One region of the Mesorhizobium sp. W016 genome, then DNA from elsewhere that is predicted to be linked to it. Evidence: riboswitches for the same ligand, from Rfam matches in the RefSeq annotation. Region 1 holds a riboswitch; the other holds the start of a gene.
What was found. Region 1 has a riboswitch for cobalamin ahead of ACYG9V_RS23410 (CbtB domain-containing protein). Riboswitches for the same ligand answer to the same signal wherever they lie in the genome.
Positions count from the first base shown of each region.

Region 2: it holds a riboswitch for cobalamin, as region 1 does, so the genes downstream of both, ACYG9V_RS06865 (aromatic ring-hydroxylating oxygenase subunit alpha) here and ACYG9V_RS23410 (CbtB domain-containing protein) in region 1, are expected to answer to the same signal.

Region 1 covers NZ_JBTTIF010000002.1:4,719,825-4,727,618, forward strand. The annotation lists gene ACYG9V_RS23375 (tyrosine phosphatase family protein) at 1-31, opposite strand, end outside; gene cobD (threonine-phosphate decarboxylase CobD) at 28-1,083, opposite strand; gene cbiB (adenosylcobinamide-phosphate synthase CbiB) at 1,082-2,071, shown strand; gene ACYG9V_RS23390 (hypothetical protein) at 2,086-2,400, opposite strand; gene cobO (cob(I)yrinic acid a,c-diamide adenosyltransferase) at 2,425-3,039, opposite strand; gene cobU (bifunctional adenosylcobinamide kinase/adenosylcobinamide-phosphate guanylyltransferase) at 3,041-3,553, opposite strand; gene ACYG9V_RS23405 (CbtA family protein) at 3,546-4,349, opposite strand; gene ACYG9V_RS23410 (CbtB domain-containing protein) at 4,365-4,544, opposite strand; cobalamin riboswitch at 4,581-4,775, opposite strand; gene ACYG9V_RS23415 (gamma-glutamylcyclotransferase) at 4,843-5,535, opposite strand; gene ACYG9V_RS23420 (aromatic ring-hydroxylating oxygenase subunit alpha) at 5,670-6,845, shown strand; gene ACYG9V_RS23425 (MFS transporter) at 6,853-7,794, opposite strand, start outside.
Region 2 covers NZ_JBTTIF010000002.1:1,301,234-1,309,027, reverse strand. The annotation lists gene ACYG9V_RS06875 (PqqD family protein) at 1-119, opposite strand, end outside; gene ACYG9V_RS06870 (FAD-binding oxidoreductase) at 281-1,381, opposite strand; gene ACYG9V_RS06865 (aromatic ring-hydroxylating oxygenase subunit alpha) at 1,419-2,666, opposite strand; cobalamin riboswitch at 2,784-2,985, opposite strand; gene ACYG9V_RS06860 (DUF680 domain-containing protein) at 3,485-3,691, shown strand; gene ACYG9V_RS06855 (DUF680 domain-containing protein) at 3,757-3,960, shown strand; gene ACYG9V_RS06850 (DUF680 domain-containing protein) at 4,032-4,265, shown strand; gene ACYG9V_RS06845 (ABC transporter ATP-binding protein) at 4,339-5,451, opposite strand; gene bglA (beta-galactosidase BglA) at 5,518-7,182, opposite strand; gene ACYG9V_RS06835 (carbohydrate ABC transporter permease) at 7,188-7,794, opposite strand, start outside.

The sequences.
Region 1 (7,794 bases):
CAAGCTTTGCCAGCGAACAGATATGGATCATGGCGCGATCTCCTTCGACCCATCGTCGCGCCGTGCGTGCCAGTCGGCAAGCGCCGATTCGAGCCGCTGCCATTCCTCCTGACTTCCAGGCAGCCCCGCGCGGAGCACCTGGGGACGCTCGGAAAAATGCCTGAGCAATATGCCGCGCTCACCGAGCGTCGAAAACAGCCCCGGTGCATCGGCAAGCCGGAGATAGCGAAACAGCGTCGTGCCGCCGGCGACAGCAACGCCAAAGCGCGAAAGCAGCGCATCGAGCCGCTCCGCATCCTGCGCCAGCCGCCGCCGCATGCCGGCCTGCCAGCCGCTGTCGGCAAGCGCGCGGATGCCGTATTCGAGCGCTGGGCCGGCGACCGCCCAAGGGCCGAATTGCGTTTCAAGCCTTTCGACCGTCGCTGCACCGGAAAGTGCGAAGCCGAGCCGCAGGCCGGCGAGCCCGAAGAACTTGCCAAACGAGCGCAGCACGACGATGCCGCCCGGCCCGACATCGCCGGCCAGGCTTTCCGCGTGCGGGCCGACATCCATGAAGGCTTCGTCGACGACCAGCAGACCGCCTATGGCGCGCAATGTCTCGGCAAGCCGAAGCAGCCTTTCCCGCGACACGACTCGCCCGTCGGGATTGTTGGGATTGACGACGATGGCAATTTCGGCTCCGGCAAGCGCCTCGAAATCGTCGACCTCCGCCACCGCATGGCCGGCAATCGCGGCGGCCCTGGCATGCTCGGCATAGGTCGGCCCGAGCACCAGCGCCTTGCCGGGGCTGACCAGCGAGGCGACGCGCGGCAGCAGGATCTGCGTGCCCGGGGCGACCGCCACATTCTCGGCCGAAGGCGCGCCATAGGCGCCGGCCGCGACCCTGGCCAGCTCACGCAGGCGCGCGGCCTCCGGCAATCGTGACAGGGCGGTGGCGGGCAGCTCGAAAAGCGGGTAGGAGTGCGGATTGATACCTGTCGAGAGATCGACGAAAGGTTGTGGCGCGTGAGGGAAGAGCGCCCTCGCCCGGCCAAGGGATCCACCGTGATCCACCACAGTAATCGCTCCATCAGAAAGCTTCATGTCGATCCTGATCGCTTTCCTGTCGCTCGCCATCGAACGCATCCTGGGTTACCCGGACTGGCTGTTCCGTGCCGTCGGCCATCCCGTCACCTGGTTCGGCAGGCTGATAGCCTTTCTCGACCTCAGGCTCAACCGCGACACTGATCCCGACGCGCTGCGTCGCCGCCGCGGCGTGCAGGCGCTGCTGGTGATCGTGCTGGTACCGGCGGCAATCGCCTTCATCGTGCAAATCCTGCTCTGGCAGCTCTTTCCTGCCGGCATGATCATCACGGCAATCCTGGCCTCGTCGCTGCTGTCGCAAAAGAGCCTTACCGAACATGTCGAGGCGGTGGCCGATTCGCTGGATACCGGCGGGCTGGCGCTCGGCCGCATTGCGGTTGCGCGCATCGTCGGCCGCGATCCAGAGAAGCTCGACCATGCCGGCGTCAGCCGCGCCGCGATCGAAAGCCTGGCCGAGAATTTTTCCGACGGTATCGTCGCGCCCGCCTTCTGGACCGGCGTTTGCGGGCTGGCCGGCGGCGTCGCCTACAAGGCCGCCAACACCGCCGATTCGATGATCGGTCACCGCACCCCGCGTCATGAAGCCTTCGGCCGGGCAGCCGCACTTTTCGACGACTGGATCAACCTGCCGGCCTCGCGGCTGACCGGCCTGCTGATCGTGCTGGCGGCCTTCGTCGTCAAGGATGCCGACCCCCGCAATGCGTGGCAGGCCATGCGTCGCGACGCCAGAAAGCACCGTTCACCCAATGCCGGCTGGCCGGAGGCGGCGATGGCTGGCGCGCTCGGCTTGGCGCTCGCCGGCCCGCGCAGCTATGGCGGCGTCATCGTCGAGGACGCCTATATGGGCGAAGGCGGCCGCCGCGAGGCCGACAGCACCGACATCCGGCGGGCGCTGAAACTTTACCAGATAGCAGACTATCTGCTGATCGCGCTGTTTGGATTGCTCTCCGCGGTCGTCATCTACCTGGATGTTTTGATCTCGCAGTAGATGCGCCGCCTGACTCACCAAGAGACACGGACTTCCTTGGCGTTTGAATCCACCGCCGCGCCAAATCTTTTGATCGCGTAACCGCCGGCGGCCACTGCCGAGGATTTCAGCACAGGCTCAATCACAAGGAAAAGCTTCTCGGCGTCTGGCCCGTACAGATAGAGGGTGCATTTGCCCTCGCCAAACTCGTCGCCATCAAATTCGCCGACATGCGCATTCGAAACAGCTTGTTCCAACCGATCCTCCAGAACTTGGACCGATTGCCGCTCTTCCGGCGCCCCGAACTGACCGCCGCTCAGAAGAAGATAGACAATTACCGCTTGTTCCAACGGTCATCTCCCGAAGTTAGACCCTCAAAACTCAATTCCCTGCTGCGCCTTAACGCCTGCGGAAAAATGGTGTTTGGTCACGCCCATCTCGGTGACGAGGTCGGCCGCCTCGACCAGCGCCGGCTTGGCATTGCGGCCGGTGACGACGACATGCAGGCCTTCGCGCCGCGCCTTCAGCGCCGCGACCACCTTGTCGAGATCGAGATAGTCGTAGCGCAGCGCAATGTTGAGCTCATCGAGGACGACAAGGCTGACAGAGGGGTCGGCGATCAGTTCCAGCGCCTTGGCCCAGGCGGCTTCGGCCGCCTTAATGTCGCGCTTCAGATCCTGCGTCTCCCAGGTGAAACCCTCGCCCATCGTGTGCCAGACGACGCGGTCGCCAAACGCCGCGAAGGCATCCTTCTCGCCGGTGTGCCATTTGCCCTTGATGAACTGGACGATTCCGACGCGCTTGCCATAGCCGAGCATGCGCAGCGCCAGCCCGAAGGCAGCCGTGGTCTTGCCCTTGCCGGGTCCGGTGTTGACGATCAGCAGCCCCTTCTCGACCGTCTTTTCCGCGACCTCGGCGTCCTGCACCGCCTTGCGCTTGGCCATCTTGGCGCGATGGCGCTCTTCGTCTTTTGTGTCGATATCGGTCATCTCATTTCACCTTGAGCGGCAGCCCCGCCACCATCAGAAGCACCATATCAGCTACGACCGCGATCTGCTGGTTGAGCCGGCCGGCGGCATCGCGGAACCGGCGTGCCAGCGCATTGTCGGGCACGATGCCTTGTCCGACTTCGTTGGAGACCACGAACCACGGTCCGCGCGGCCGCGAAAGCACATCGGCCAGCCGCCGGCACTCCCCCTCCAGATCATGATCGGCCAGCATATGATTGGTCAGCCACAGCGTCAGGCAGTCGACAAGCACCGGCTGGTTGTCCGGCAATGCCTCGAGCGCACCGGCAAGATCAAGCGGGGCGTCGATGGTCGCCCACCCCTCGCCACGGCGCGAGCGGTGCTGCGCGATGCGCTCGCGCATTTCGCCGTCATAGGCTAGCGCGGTGGCGATATAAGCCCATGGCGGCAGCAACGCCGTCGCCAAAGTTTCGGCATGCGCGCTCTTGCCGGAGCGCGCACCGCCGATGATGAAGGTCAAACTGCGATCAGGCAAAGCTGTCGCGCAGGCTGGTCGCGGTGCCGGTGAAGCGCGCGCGCACTACACCGACAACTGCGCCGAGCACCAGCCAGAACACCAGATTGGTCAGCGTCACCGCCACCACGAACTGATGATGCAGGCCCTCCGGGATCGGCGTTACGAAACTGTCAGGCTGCGGCGCGCCGACAATATGCGGGGCGACGATCAGGACGACGGCGAGCACGGTCAGGGGCGCCGACGTGCGGAAGGTGATAAGGGCAAGACCGATCGCCGTTGTCATCACCGTTGCCCACCACCAGATCTGGCGCTGCATGAGATCGGCCGCCGGCATTGCCGGCAGTTCCGGCGGCAGGCCGAGGCCCGGCGCCAGCGTGAACACGGCAAAGCCGGCCAAGCCCCAGAACACGCCCTGGCGCCAGCTGCCGATGCCGCCGGCGAACTCGGAAACCGCCACCAGGACCAGCGCGAAGCCGATGCCGGTGACGATATTGGCGACGACACTGAAGGCGAAACGCTCGAAGCCGTCGGCCGGCGCCCAGCCTTCGTCCTCCGCCGGCGCGGCTGCTTCAGCCGGTGCTGCGCTGCTCACCGCATTTTCCGCCGGCGCGGCGGTGCTCATGGCATCGGTGTCCGCAGCGTTGGCGGCGGGCGCCGCGGCATGCTGATGCTCATGGCCGCCACCAGCCTTTTCGTAGACCTCCGCCTTGAGGATCAGCGGCACGGTGGCGTAGGCCTGCATGCAGGCGAGAGCGACACCCGCCACGAGCCCTGCGATCGCCGCGATGAACACGACGTTGCGAAACAGGTTCATGATGTCAGATCCTCGTCAGTGGCAGGGAAACGCCATCGAATGGCGATAGTCGTGCGCCGCATTGTGGACCGCATCGATATGCGAGAAACCGACAACGCCGACGACGAAAATGCCCAGAAACGCGCTAAGCACGAGCTGCATGAAGCGCGACTGCGAGGAGACGGATGCGCCGAGGGAGACGGAAGCGGTATTCATATCTTGTCCTTTCGCCCTCCACCCGAGGGCATCGAAGTCAGTTCCCTGTCGCCGGCAGGTCTCCTGGCTCGCGGATCAGCGCCCTTCCCCACCTTCCCGAGGAAAAATCCTCAGTGGCTTGGAGAGGACTACCGCACACAGTTGCGGGGGCAGCCACGGCATTGGGCAACAAGTCAGCCCTCACCGCATTCCCTCTTGGTCCCTAACGGAACCGACGACATGCATGACTATAGGCTGAAACGGCCGCATCCGGCAAACCAAATTCCGCCGGCCAACAGCGCGAATGCGCCATGCGGCGTTACGGGTTCAACGCGGTGATCCGCTCGGCAACCAGCCGCTGCAGCCGCCACAGATGGCGATCGTGAATGCCGCGCTCTTCAAGGTTTTTCACCGTGTTGTAGAGATAGTCGGCGCCCGATCCCCAGTGCCCGCAGGACGTGGCCAGCCTTTCGACGATCTTGCCTTCGTCGAGCGGGCCGGAATAGGTCAGGCCGTTGCGGTTGATCACGAAGGCCAATGCCCTGAGCGGTCCGGCCTCGCTTGCAAGCTTCAGCATGCGCGGCCGGTAGCTTGTCGGCTTCAGCGTGACTTCGCGCCGGAAAAGCCGGCCCAACTGCTCGCGCCGGTTATTGTCGGTCAGCCGAAAGGCGACGCCCTTGCATTGTCCGCCACGGTCCAGCGCCATCATCAGGCCGGGGCTGACCTTGGTGCCGCGCCAGCGCGTCATGTTCATGCAAAAGGACCGATGCCAGCCGCGCGCCAGCGCAACGCGGTCCTCGACATAATCTATTTCCGGTTTCCAGATCAGCGATCCATAGCCGAACAGCCATAGCGGTTCGCTATCCGGGAGTTCGACCTGCAATTCATCCAGAAGCGCGTCATAGTCGGCTTCATCGAGATGCATCGCGTCCGGATCAGGCCCGGGGTCCCTGATCTCGCGCCAGCAGCGCGCGACCAGCTCCGGCGTAAGCGACATCTGTCGTGCGGCCACGTCCGAATCCCCCCAATTCCGAATGTCCCATGTCCACGACATGATTATGCGCCGCGCCTGCAACCGGCAATGCGGCACTCTGATTGACAAACGATTTGCCGGGGTGTCGGCTGACGCTTCATAGGAAGCCAGCCATGCATCCCAACCCGAGCGAGCGCGACCCCTATAACGGCCTGAGCCGGGCCGAACCGACGCTACCGTCATCGGCCTATTGGGATAGCGAGGCTTACCAGCGCGATCTCGAGGCCATCTGGTACAAAAGCTGGCTGCTCGTCTGCCGCGAGGCCGATCTTGCCCAGCCTTTGGCATTCAGGACATTCCGCGTCGGCACGCAGGAAATCGTCGTGCTGCGCGACGACACCGGCGAGTTGCGCGCCTTCCACAACACCTGCCGGCATCGCGGCTCGCAGCTTTGCCAGGAAAGCGAGGGCCGGCTGAAAGCGCGGCTCATCACTTGCCCCTACCATGCCTGGTCCTACTCGCTGCGCGGCGATCTCGTGCGCGTTCCCTCGAAATCGCTGCCAGATGGTTTCGACAAGGCAGATCATCCGCTCTACCGGGTGGCGCTGTCGGTGTGGCGCGGCTTTGTCTTTGTGAACCTTCAGCAGGCGACGGCCGGCTCCGCCGAGACCTCCTTCGATCCCGCATCCGGCGACCTCGCCAACTGGCCGCTGGAAACGCTGGTATCAGGCCATGTCCTGCGCAAGGTGATGAACTGCAACTGGAAAATCTTCTGGGAGAACTTCAACGAGTGCCTGCATTGCCCAGGCGTCCACAAGGACCTGTCTCGGCTGGTGCCGATATACGGCCGCGGCCTGATGAGCCGGCACGACGACCCCGACTGGGTCCGCCATGCCGACAATGACGCACCGGAGTTTTCGGGTGGCCTGCGCGCCGGCGCCGAGACCTGGTCGCGCGACGGACATGCCCATGGCCCGGTCTTCCCGGGCCTGACGCCAGCCGAGCGTGCGGCCGGACAGACCTATGCCACCAGCCTGCCCTCGATGTTCATCGTCGGCCATGTCGATTATGTCAGGACGGTGCGACTGATGCCGCTCGGTCCCGAACAGACCGAACTCACCGCCGAATGGCTGTTCGCGCCCGAGGCGCTGGCTGAGACGGACATCGACAATGTCGTCGCCTTCGGCACCCAGGTGCTGGAGGAGGATGCCGCGATCTGCGAGATCAACCAGAAAGGCCTGCGCTCCATGCGTCACGCGGCCGGCGTGCTGATGCCGGAGGAGTACGATCTGCACCGCTTCCACAAATGGGTGCGCGAGCGGCATGCAGCGCTTGAGGCAACCGCCTGATCGGCGACTAAAGCGACTTCGGCAGATAGCGCCAGGTGATAAAGCCGCAAACAGCGGCCAGAATGCCCAGCGTCACGAACACCGAGCCGAGGCCGAAAAACGCCAGCACCACCGAATAGACCAGCGGCGGCGTCAGCTCGGAAAAGTCGAGATAGGTGCGGTAGACCGCGGCCATCTGCGCCCGCTCATAGGACCGCACCGAGCGCATGAAGGCGGTCGAGCCCAGTGCATCGAGCGCGATGGTGAAGAAGGCGCCGCAGAGCAGGAAAAAGCCCGTAAGCAGCGGCGCGGTAGTGCCGACCGCGCCCGCCGCAAGCAGCGTCGCCGACATCGCGAAATAGGCGAAGGTCATGGTGCGCCGGCCGCCGAAGCGTTTTCCCGCTTTGCCCCAGAAGATCGCCATGAACAACAGCGCATTGCCGGCCGAAACCAGCAGGCCGCCGGCAAGCTTGCCCTCGCCGGTAATCACCATGAACAGCGGCCCGTAGACGAAGAACGTCGTCCAGAAGCAGGAGCGGCCGAAGGCGATCAGCCAGGCCAGCCTGAGCCTGGGTTGTGCTACGAAGCGGCCGATATTGGCCAGCGGATTGGCCGGCCGTGTCTTGCCCGGCCGGATCGACCGGTTGTCGCCCAGCCTGTAGGTCCAGAACAGCGCCAGCAAGGCCAACGCAAACACCGCGACCGCGCCATGCGCGGCATAGATGCCGTAGCGTGTGTAGAGGAAGATGCCGAGTGTCGGCCCGCCGGTCCAGGCCAGCATCGACCACGCCATGCGCAGCAATTCGGCCTGCATGAAATCGGTCTTGCGGATGTGGTCCATGATGTAGAGGTTGAGCGTGATCGACAGGGCGCTCGCCCCCATGACGCGGCACAGCATGCCTGTCAGTTGCCCGGCAAGCGTGTGGGTGACGAAGAACAGAGAGCCTATCGCCAGCAGGCAGGCGCCGGC
Region 2 (7,794 bases), 3.4 Mb from region 1:
CTGCCGGAATCGGAAAAGCCGAAATACTTGCCGCTCGAAAGATCGAGAACGACGGCTTCGCCATCGAATGATTCGAAAACGATGTCCTTGCTTGCGACCGCGTAGACCCGCTGTTGCATCGCTCTGTCCCCCGTCCCATGCGCCCTGAAGGGATGCGCCGGCTTCACGGTCTGCCCAGCCCTTCCTAAGTGCGTCTAAATCACTCGGCCTATGCTTGGCAAGACAAAGACCCGCGAACACAACGCCTGCGTCGGCGACCGTTGCGGCGAAGTCGACCGGCTCAAGCCTCGATTTCGAGCGCCGACAACGGTTTCGAGCAGCAGGCAAGGATGAAACCGTCATCGATCTCGTGGTCGAGGATGCCGCCATTGTGGCTCATCTCGACTTCGCCGGAGACCTTCTTCACCTTGCAGGTGCCGCACAGGCCGAACTCGCAGGCGGCGGGAATCCGCACGCCCGAGCTGCGCGCGGTCTGCAGCACGGTCTGGCCGGCGACGCAGCCGGCGTCGACCTCCGAAAGCGAGAAGCGGATCGGCGTCACGGCTTCGACAGGTGCAGCGATGCCGTCCTCGACCGGGGAGGCAAACGGCGCCGGAATTTCCTCCACCACAGGCGCGGCAAAGCTCTCCTGATGGTATTTCGTCATGTCGAAGCCGGCGGCATCCAGCATGCCGCGCACGGCGCGCATGAACGGATCGGGGCCGCAGCAGAAGATTTCGCGCTCGCGGAAATCCGGAGCCAGCAAGGGCAGCCGGATCGCATCGATGCGGCCCATATGGCCGTACCAGCCTTCGCGGCTGGAACGTTCCTCGATCATGAAGCCGAGCGACAAGCCGGGCATATGGCCGCCGAGCAGTTCGAGTTCCTTGCGGAAGATGATCTCTTCGGCACGCCGCGCGCAGTTGACGAAACCGACATCGGTCCATGGCGCGCAGTCGTTCAGCCAGCGCAGCATCGACATCATCGGCGTCACGCCGGAGCCAGCCGAAATGAACAGGTATTTGGCCGCCGGGTGGCTGTGCAACGAGAAGTCGCCCGCCGGTCCATAGGCCTTGACATGCGAGCCGGGTGCCAGATGGTCGAACATCCAGCGCGTGCCGATGCTGCCGGCCTGCGCCTTGATCGTCACCGCGATCGAAAAGGGCCGCGATGGCGATGACGACAGCGTGTAGGTGCGCATCAGCGGCCCGTCCGGTGTCGGCAGTTCCAGCGTCAAGAACTGGCCCGGCTTGTAGCGGAACCAGGTCTGGTTGTCGGAGCGGAAGGTGAAGGTCTTGACGTCGGGCGCCTCGTCGCTGACGCCGATCACTTCCAGCACCTGCAGCCTATCGTTCCACGGCGCCATCTGGTCGAGATGGCGATAGAGCCCAAGATCCGTCATCGCATTCATCCTCTGGTCCCTCTTCGCCTGCTCCAGCTCACGCGACGCTGCGCAGCGCCGGCCGGCCGCCTTCGGCAAGGCGCGGGCCGATAAAGGCCGCGTACCATTCGACGAACTGGATCACGCCGCCCTCGTGCAGCTCCGAATAGGGGCCGGGCTCATAGGCCGGAGACAGGATGCCAAAGGCGTTTTCCTCGACGATGCGGCGGTCCTGGTCGTTGGTCTCGGTCCAGACATGGGTGAGCTCCTCAAGGTTGTAGTCGACCCCCTCGACCGCATCCTTGTGCACCAGCCACTTGGTCGTCACCGCGGTTTGCGTAGCGCTGATCGGCAGCACCCGGAAGGTGACCGCATGGTCGATCAGTATGTGGTTCCAGGTCGTCGGATAGTGGTAGTGCATCAAGGTGCCGATGCGGTCGGCGGCAACAGTGTCGGACAGGTTCTTCGTCACCGCGCGCTTTCCGGACATCGTGTAGCTGACGGCATCGCGCAGCAGCGGCGCGCGGGTGGCGCGGTATTGCCCGGCCGGATCGATGCGGAACTTGCTCGGCAGGCCCGCCGCCTCGCATTTCGCCCAGTGCGCAAGCATCTCCGGATCGCTGTCGGCGCCCTGCACGCCGGTCACCGTCGGCGCTTCGGGGAATGTCTTGCACAGCTCCGGATGATTGCCGGCGCAGTGATAGCATTCGCGGTTGTTTTCCCAGACCAGCTTCCAGTTGCCCTTCTCGATGATGGTGCTCTCGAAGGCGACCTTGGCTTCATTCAGCCGGTGCGGCTTGAGGTAGGGCTCTATCATGGCGCGCATCGGGGCAAAGTCGGCAGGTTCTTTTGCCAGGCAGATGAAGATGTAGCCGCCGACGCTCTCGCAGGCGACGGGCTTCAGGCCGAACTGGCTCTTGTCGAAACCGTCGGCCATCTGGCGGGCAAACAGCAGCCGGCCGTCAAGCTCGTAGGTCCACTGGTGATAGGGGCAGACAAGCTTTGCCGCCATGCCCTTCTCAGTGTTGCAGACACGGCTGCCGCGATGGCGGCAGGAATTGTGAAAGGCGTTGATGTTGCCCTTCTGGTCGCGGACCAGCACCACCGGATAATCGCCGATCTGCACGGTGATATAGCTGCCGGGCTTCGGCAGTTCGCAATCATGGCCGATGAACAGCCAGTCGCGATACCAGATAAGCTCCATGTCGAGCTTGAAATAGTCCGGGTCGGTGTAGAAGGGCTGTTCCAGCGAAAAGCCTTGCTTGCGGCCGTTCAGGAGCCTCAGCATGTCGTTGCGCGTATCCATAGTTCTGTCCTCGTGGTTTAAGGACTGAACTTGGTGGTGATGGAGGAAGGATCGGACGCAGGCCGGCGCGGCGCCGGACATGCACTATCCACCTCTTGACCGCCCACCGCGATCAGTCGAGTCTATGCATCTCGGGCTGGTTTCCGGGCTCTGGAGTTGTCCTTGCGGACCATCGCGACACCTTCCCAGGCTGCTGCCCAGTGGTCTCCCGTTGCGACTTCAACTCCACCACCGTTGCGGGGGCAGCGCCGGATTCTGACCGGCTTCCCAATTCTCCGCTGCGTCGTCACGAAGCGGCACCTGAGATGCGATCATCTAATCACGGCAGCGATCGCGACGTCGGCATGAAAGCGACATCATATCCATGCGGCGCGACACGCGCGGCATACGCCCCGCCGACCACCGAAGGGCTGAGATCCTGTCTTGCGGCGCTATCATCGCCGTTTCGAATTGCTGCGGATCCAGTTCCGATCGGGGGCAAAAAGGGCTCAACGGTATCGAAAAGTTACTATTAGCAATCTCTAATCGAACCGAACGGTTCGTTTCTGTTGACAATGCGTGCAGGATGGTGTGAACGACGGCCCGGAAACCGACACCGGAGCGAACCACTCGGTTCGACATAAGCGACTGAAAACAATGCGATAAATGACCATAGAGGAACTTCCTGGCACAATTTCAAGGTGCAGGACCGTGGTCCACACGGAACAACTTCGTGATTGGAAACCAGCCTATGGCTTTCCCACATCGGAGCTGTCCGAACGACGCGAATTCCTCCCAAGACACGCCGCTAGACGGACAGACAAACTGGAGTACTAAAAATGAAAAAGATCATCCTCACTGCCGCAGCCGTTTTGGCGATCACCGGCAGCGCCTTCGCCGGTAGCGACAATTACGGTTCCAATGGTGCGAACCAGCCAGCCGTCTCGGTCGACAGCTCGTATACGGCTTCCATTCAGAAGCCGGCGCACGCTGACAAGCAGCCTGTCGTTCAGGGCGCCGACCGCGACCTCTACGGCAATCGCTGATCCCGACCAAAGAAGGGCGGCTACCCCGTCGCTCTCGGGATCCCAAAAAATTCAGGAGTATTGAAATGAAAAAGATCATCCTTGCTGCCGCCGCCGTTTTGGCCATCTCCGGCAGCGCTTTCGCCGGCAGCGACAACTACGGTTCGAACGGCGCCAACCAGCCTGCGATTACGTCGACCGATAGTGGCCATACGGCTTCGGTTGAGAAGTCGGCTCCAGCCGAGGAGGCGCCTGCCCACGGTGCCGACCGTAACCTTTTCGGCCGTTAAAAGCCGGTTCCCAGCACGCGGCGGGCTTATCCGCTGCAGCTGGCGGCATCAGAAAAATTCAGGAGACTAAAATGAAGAAGATCGTTCTTGCCACCGCAGCCGTTCTGGCTGTTTCGAGCGCTGCCTTTGCCGGCAGCGACAATTATGGCTCCAATGGCGCCAACCAGCCGGCCGCTGCCGTCGACACCACCCGCACTTCGTCGACCGGCACCAACTCGGCGGTCTACAAGCTGCTGAACTCGTCGAACGACCAACAGAAGTTCGTTCCTCAGAGCAGCGACAGGGATCGGTTCGGCAACAACTAACAGCCGAAGCTTAAAAAAAGAGCGGCGGGCCTGGCCCGCCGCTCTTTTTTCATGCCTGTACGACGCAGCTATCTCAAGCCGCCTTCACTTCCACCGGCTTGAGCGAGAAGGAGTGCCCATCGGCGTCGAAGATGTGCAGGTCCCCGGCATCCGCGGTCAGTCGCAGCTTTGCCCCGCGCTTGACCTCGACATTGCCGGGCAGCTTGGTCACCAACGGCAGGTCAGCGCGGCCGATATCGACATAGACAAGCTGCACCTCGCCGAGTTGCTCGACATAGTCCACCACGCCCTCGAAAAGATATTCCGCGCCGGTGGCGGCCGACAGATCCTCCGGCCGCACGCCGAAGCTGACTGCCGCACCCTTTGCTGACGCCGGCGTTGCGATCGGCACCGTTGCCTTGCGGCCGCCGACATGGCTGACGATTGTCGGGTTGCCCGTCCTGTCGATTGTCGCCGGCAGGATGTTCATGGCCGGCGAGCCGATGAACTGGGCAACGAACAGATTGCCGGGCTTCTTGTAGAGGTCCATCGGCGTGCCGACCTGCTCGATATGGCCATCCTTCAGCACGACGATGCGGTCAGCCAGCGTCATCGCCTCGACCTGATCGTGGGTGACGTAGATCATGGTCGTGGCAGGCATCAATTCCTTCAGCTTGGCGATCTCGATGCGGGTGGCGACGCGCAGCGCCGCGTCGAGGTTCGACAGCGGCTCGTCGAACAGGAACACTTTCGGGTTGCGCACGATGGCCCGGCCGATGGCGACGCGCTGGCGCTGGCCGCCCGACATGGCCTTGGGCAGACGGTCGAGATATTTGGTCAGCTGCAGGATCTCCGCTGCCTGCCGCACCCGCTTGTCGATCTCGGCCTTGCTTTCCTTGCCGATCTTCATCGAGAAGGCCATGTTGTCGTAGACGGTCATGTGCGGATAGAGCGCATAGGACTGGAACACCATGGCGATGCCGCGCTTGGAAGGCGGCACATCGTTCACCACCTCGCCGGCGATCTTCAGCTCGCCGGAGGTGATCTCCTCAAGCCCGGCGATGGACCGCAGCAAGGTCGACTTGCCGCAACCCGACGGGCCGACGAAGACGATGAACTCGCCCGATTTTATGTCGAGGTCGATGCCGTGGAGAATGTGCAGATTGCCGTATGATTTCTTCACCTGTCTCAGCGTGACATCGGCCATAATTTCCTCCCAGTGATTTCCCTAGAGAACCTGGATTTCCTCAAAAAATCCAGTTTCGTCAAAAACTCAGTCGATGCGCCCGAACCAGGCGCCGTAGCCGCCGAGGCGGATGGAACCTGTGCCGGATTGTCCCGAAAAACCGTGCCCGGCCAATGGCAGCAGCGCCTGACCACCGAGATCGACCTCGGCCGGCTTGCTGGCCAGATTGAAGACGCAGACGATCTGCTCATTGCCCTCACGGCGGGTGAAGGCGACGGTGTCGCCCTCGCTTTCGATGAACTCGATGTCGCCTTTGGCCAGGGCCGGATGCTGGCGGCGGAAACCGAGAAAGCGCCGGTAGTGCTCGAGCAGCGAGGCCGCGTCGCCCTGCTGAACATTGACCGCTTGCGACAAATGCTTGCCCGGCACTGGCAGCCAGGGCTTGGCCGTCGAAAAGCCGGCATTGCTGGCGGTTGCATCCCACACCATCGGCGTGCGGCAGCCGTCGCGGCCCTTGAATTCGGGCCAGAAGCGAATGCCGTAGGGGTCCTGCAGATCCTCGAACTGCAACTCGGCTTCGCCCAGCCCAAGCTCCTCTCCCTGATAGAGGCAGACCGAACCGCGCAGCGACATCAGCAGCGCCGAGATAACCTTCAGATAGGCGGCCGGGTCGGCCTCGTCGGCGGCCCAGCGCGAGGCCGGACGCATCACGTCGTGGTTGGAAAAGGCCCAGCACGACCAGCCGTCGCTGGCGACCTTGCCGAAGGCTTCCAGCACCTGGCGCACCTTGGCGGCGCTGATCTTTTCCGGCGCCAGGAAATCGAAGGAATAGCACATGTGGACGCGTTTGCCGCCGGCGGTGTAGGCGGCGACCACTTCCAGCCCACGCTGCGAATCGCCGACTTCGCCGACCGCGGCGGCCGCCGGATATTCGTCGAGCAGCGCCCGGAACCGTTCGAGGAAGGCAAGGTTTTCCGGCCGGCTCTTGTCGTAGATATGGTCCTGGTAGTTGTAGGGATTAACCGCAGGTGCTGTCTGGTCATTGCGCTCTTCGGGCGGCAGCGGCGGATTGTTCTCCAGCCCCTGGCTGTGGAAGTAGAAATTGATGGTGTCGAGGCGGAAGCCGTCGACGCCGCGCTCCAGCCAGAAGCGGGTGACGTCGAGCAGCGCGTCCTGGACTTGCAGATTGTGGAAGTTGAGGTCGGGCTGCTCGGACAGGAAATTGTGCAGATAATATTGCTGGCGGCTGGTGTCCCACTGCCAGGCCGAGCCGCCGAAGATCGACAGCCAGTTGTTGGGCGGCGTGCCGTCGGGCCTGGCATCGGCCCAGACATACCAGTCGGCCTTGGGATTGCTACGGCTGCCGCGGCTCTCCTTGAACCATGGATGGTTGTCGGCGGTGTGCGACAGCACCTCGTCGATCATCACCTTGAGGCTGAGGTGATGGGCTTCCGCAACCAGCGCGTCGAAATCGGCGAGCGTCCCGAACATCGGGTCGACGTCGCAATAGTCCGAGACGTCATAGCCGAAATCCTTCATCGGCGACTTGAAGAAGGGCGAAATCCAGATGGCGTCGACGCCGAGCGAGGCGATGTAGGGCAGCCTGCGGATGATGCCCTTGAGGTCGCCGATGCCGTCGCCATTGGAGTCCTGATAGGAGCGCGGATAGATCTGGTAGATCACCGCGCCCCGCCACCAGTCGCGATCGACGGCGAGATCGGGCTTCGAGGTCGCCTTCAAAGCGGCTTGCATAAGTCTCAACCTCCTTTGACCGAGCCGGCCAGCAGCCCGCGGACGAAATAGCGCTGCAGCGAGAAGAACACGATCAGCGGCACGATAATGGTGACGAAGGCCGATGTCGTCAGGATTTCCCAGTCGCCGCCGCGCGAGCCGAGCAGCGCGTTGAGCTTCGCGGTCAGCACGATCTGGTCCCCTTCGGTACCGAGGAAAACCATTGCCACCAACAAATCGTTCCACACCCACAGGAACTGGAAGATTGCAAAGGACGCCAGCACCGGGAAGGACAGCGGCAGCACGATCTTGACGAAGATTTCGAAATCGCTGGCGCCGTCTATGCGCGCCGATTCCATGATCTCGCGCGGCAGGCCGGCAATATAGCTGCGCAGGAGATAGATGGCGAAGGGCAGGCCGAAGCCGGTATGCGCCAGCCAGATGCCGAGATAGGTTTTCGACGGCACACCGAAGAAGATGCCGACGCCGTTGTAGATCTTCAAAAGCGGGATCAAGGACATCTGCAGCGGCACGACCAGCAGGCCGATGATTGTGGCGATCAGCAAGGCGCGGCCGGGAAAACGCATCCACGCCAATGCATAGGCGGCGAAGGCGGCGATCAGGATCGGGATG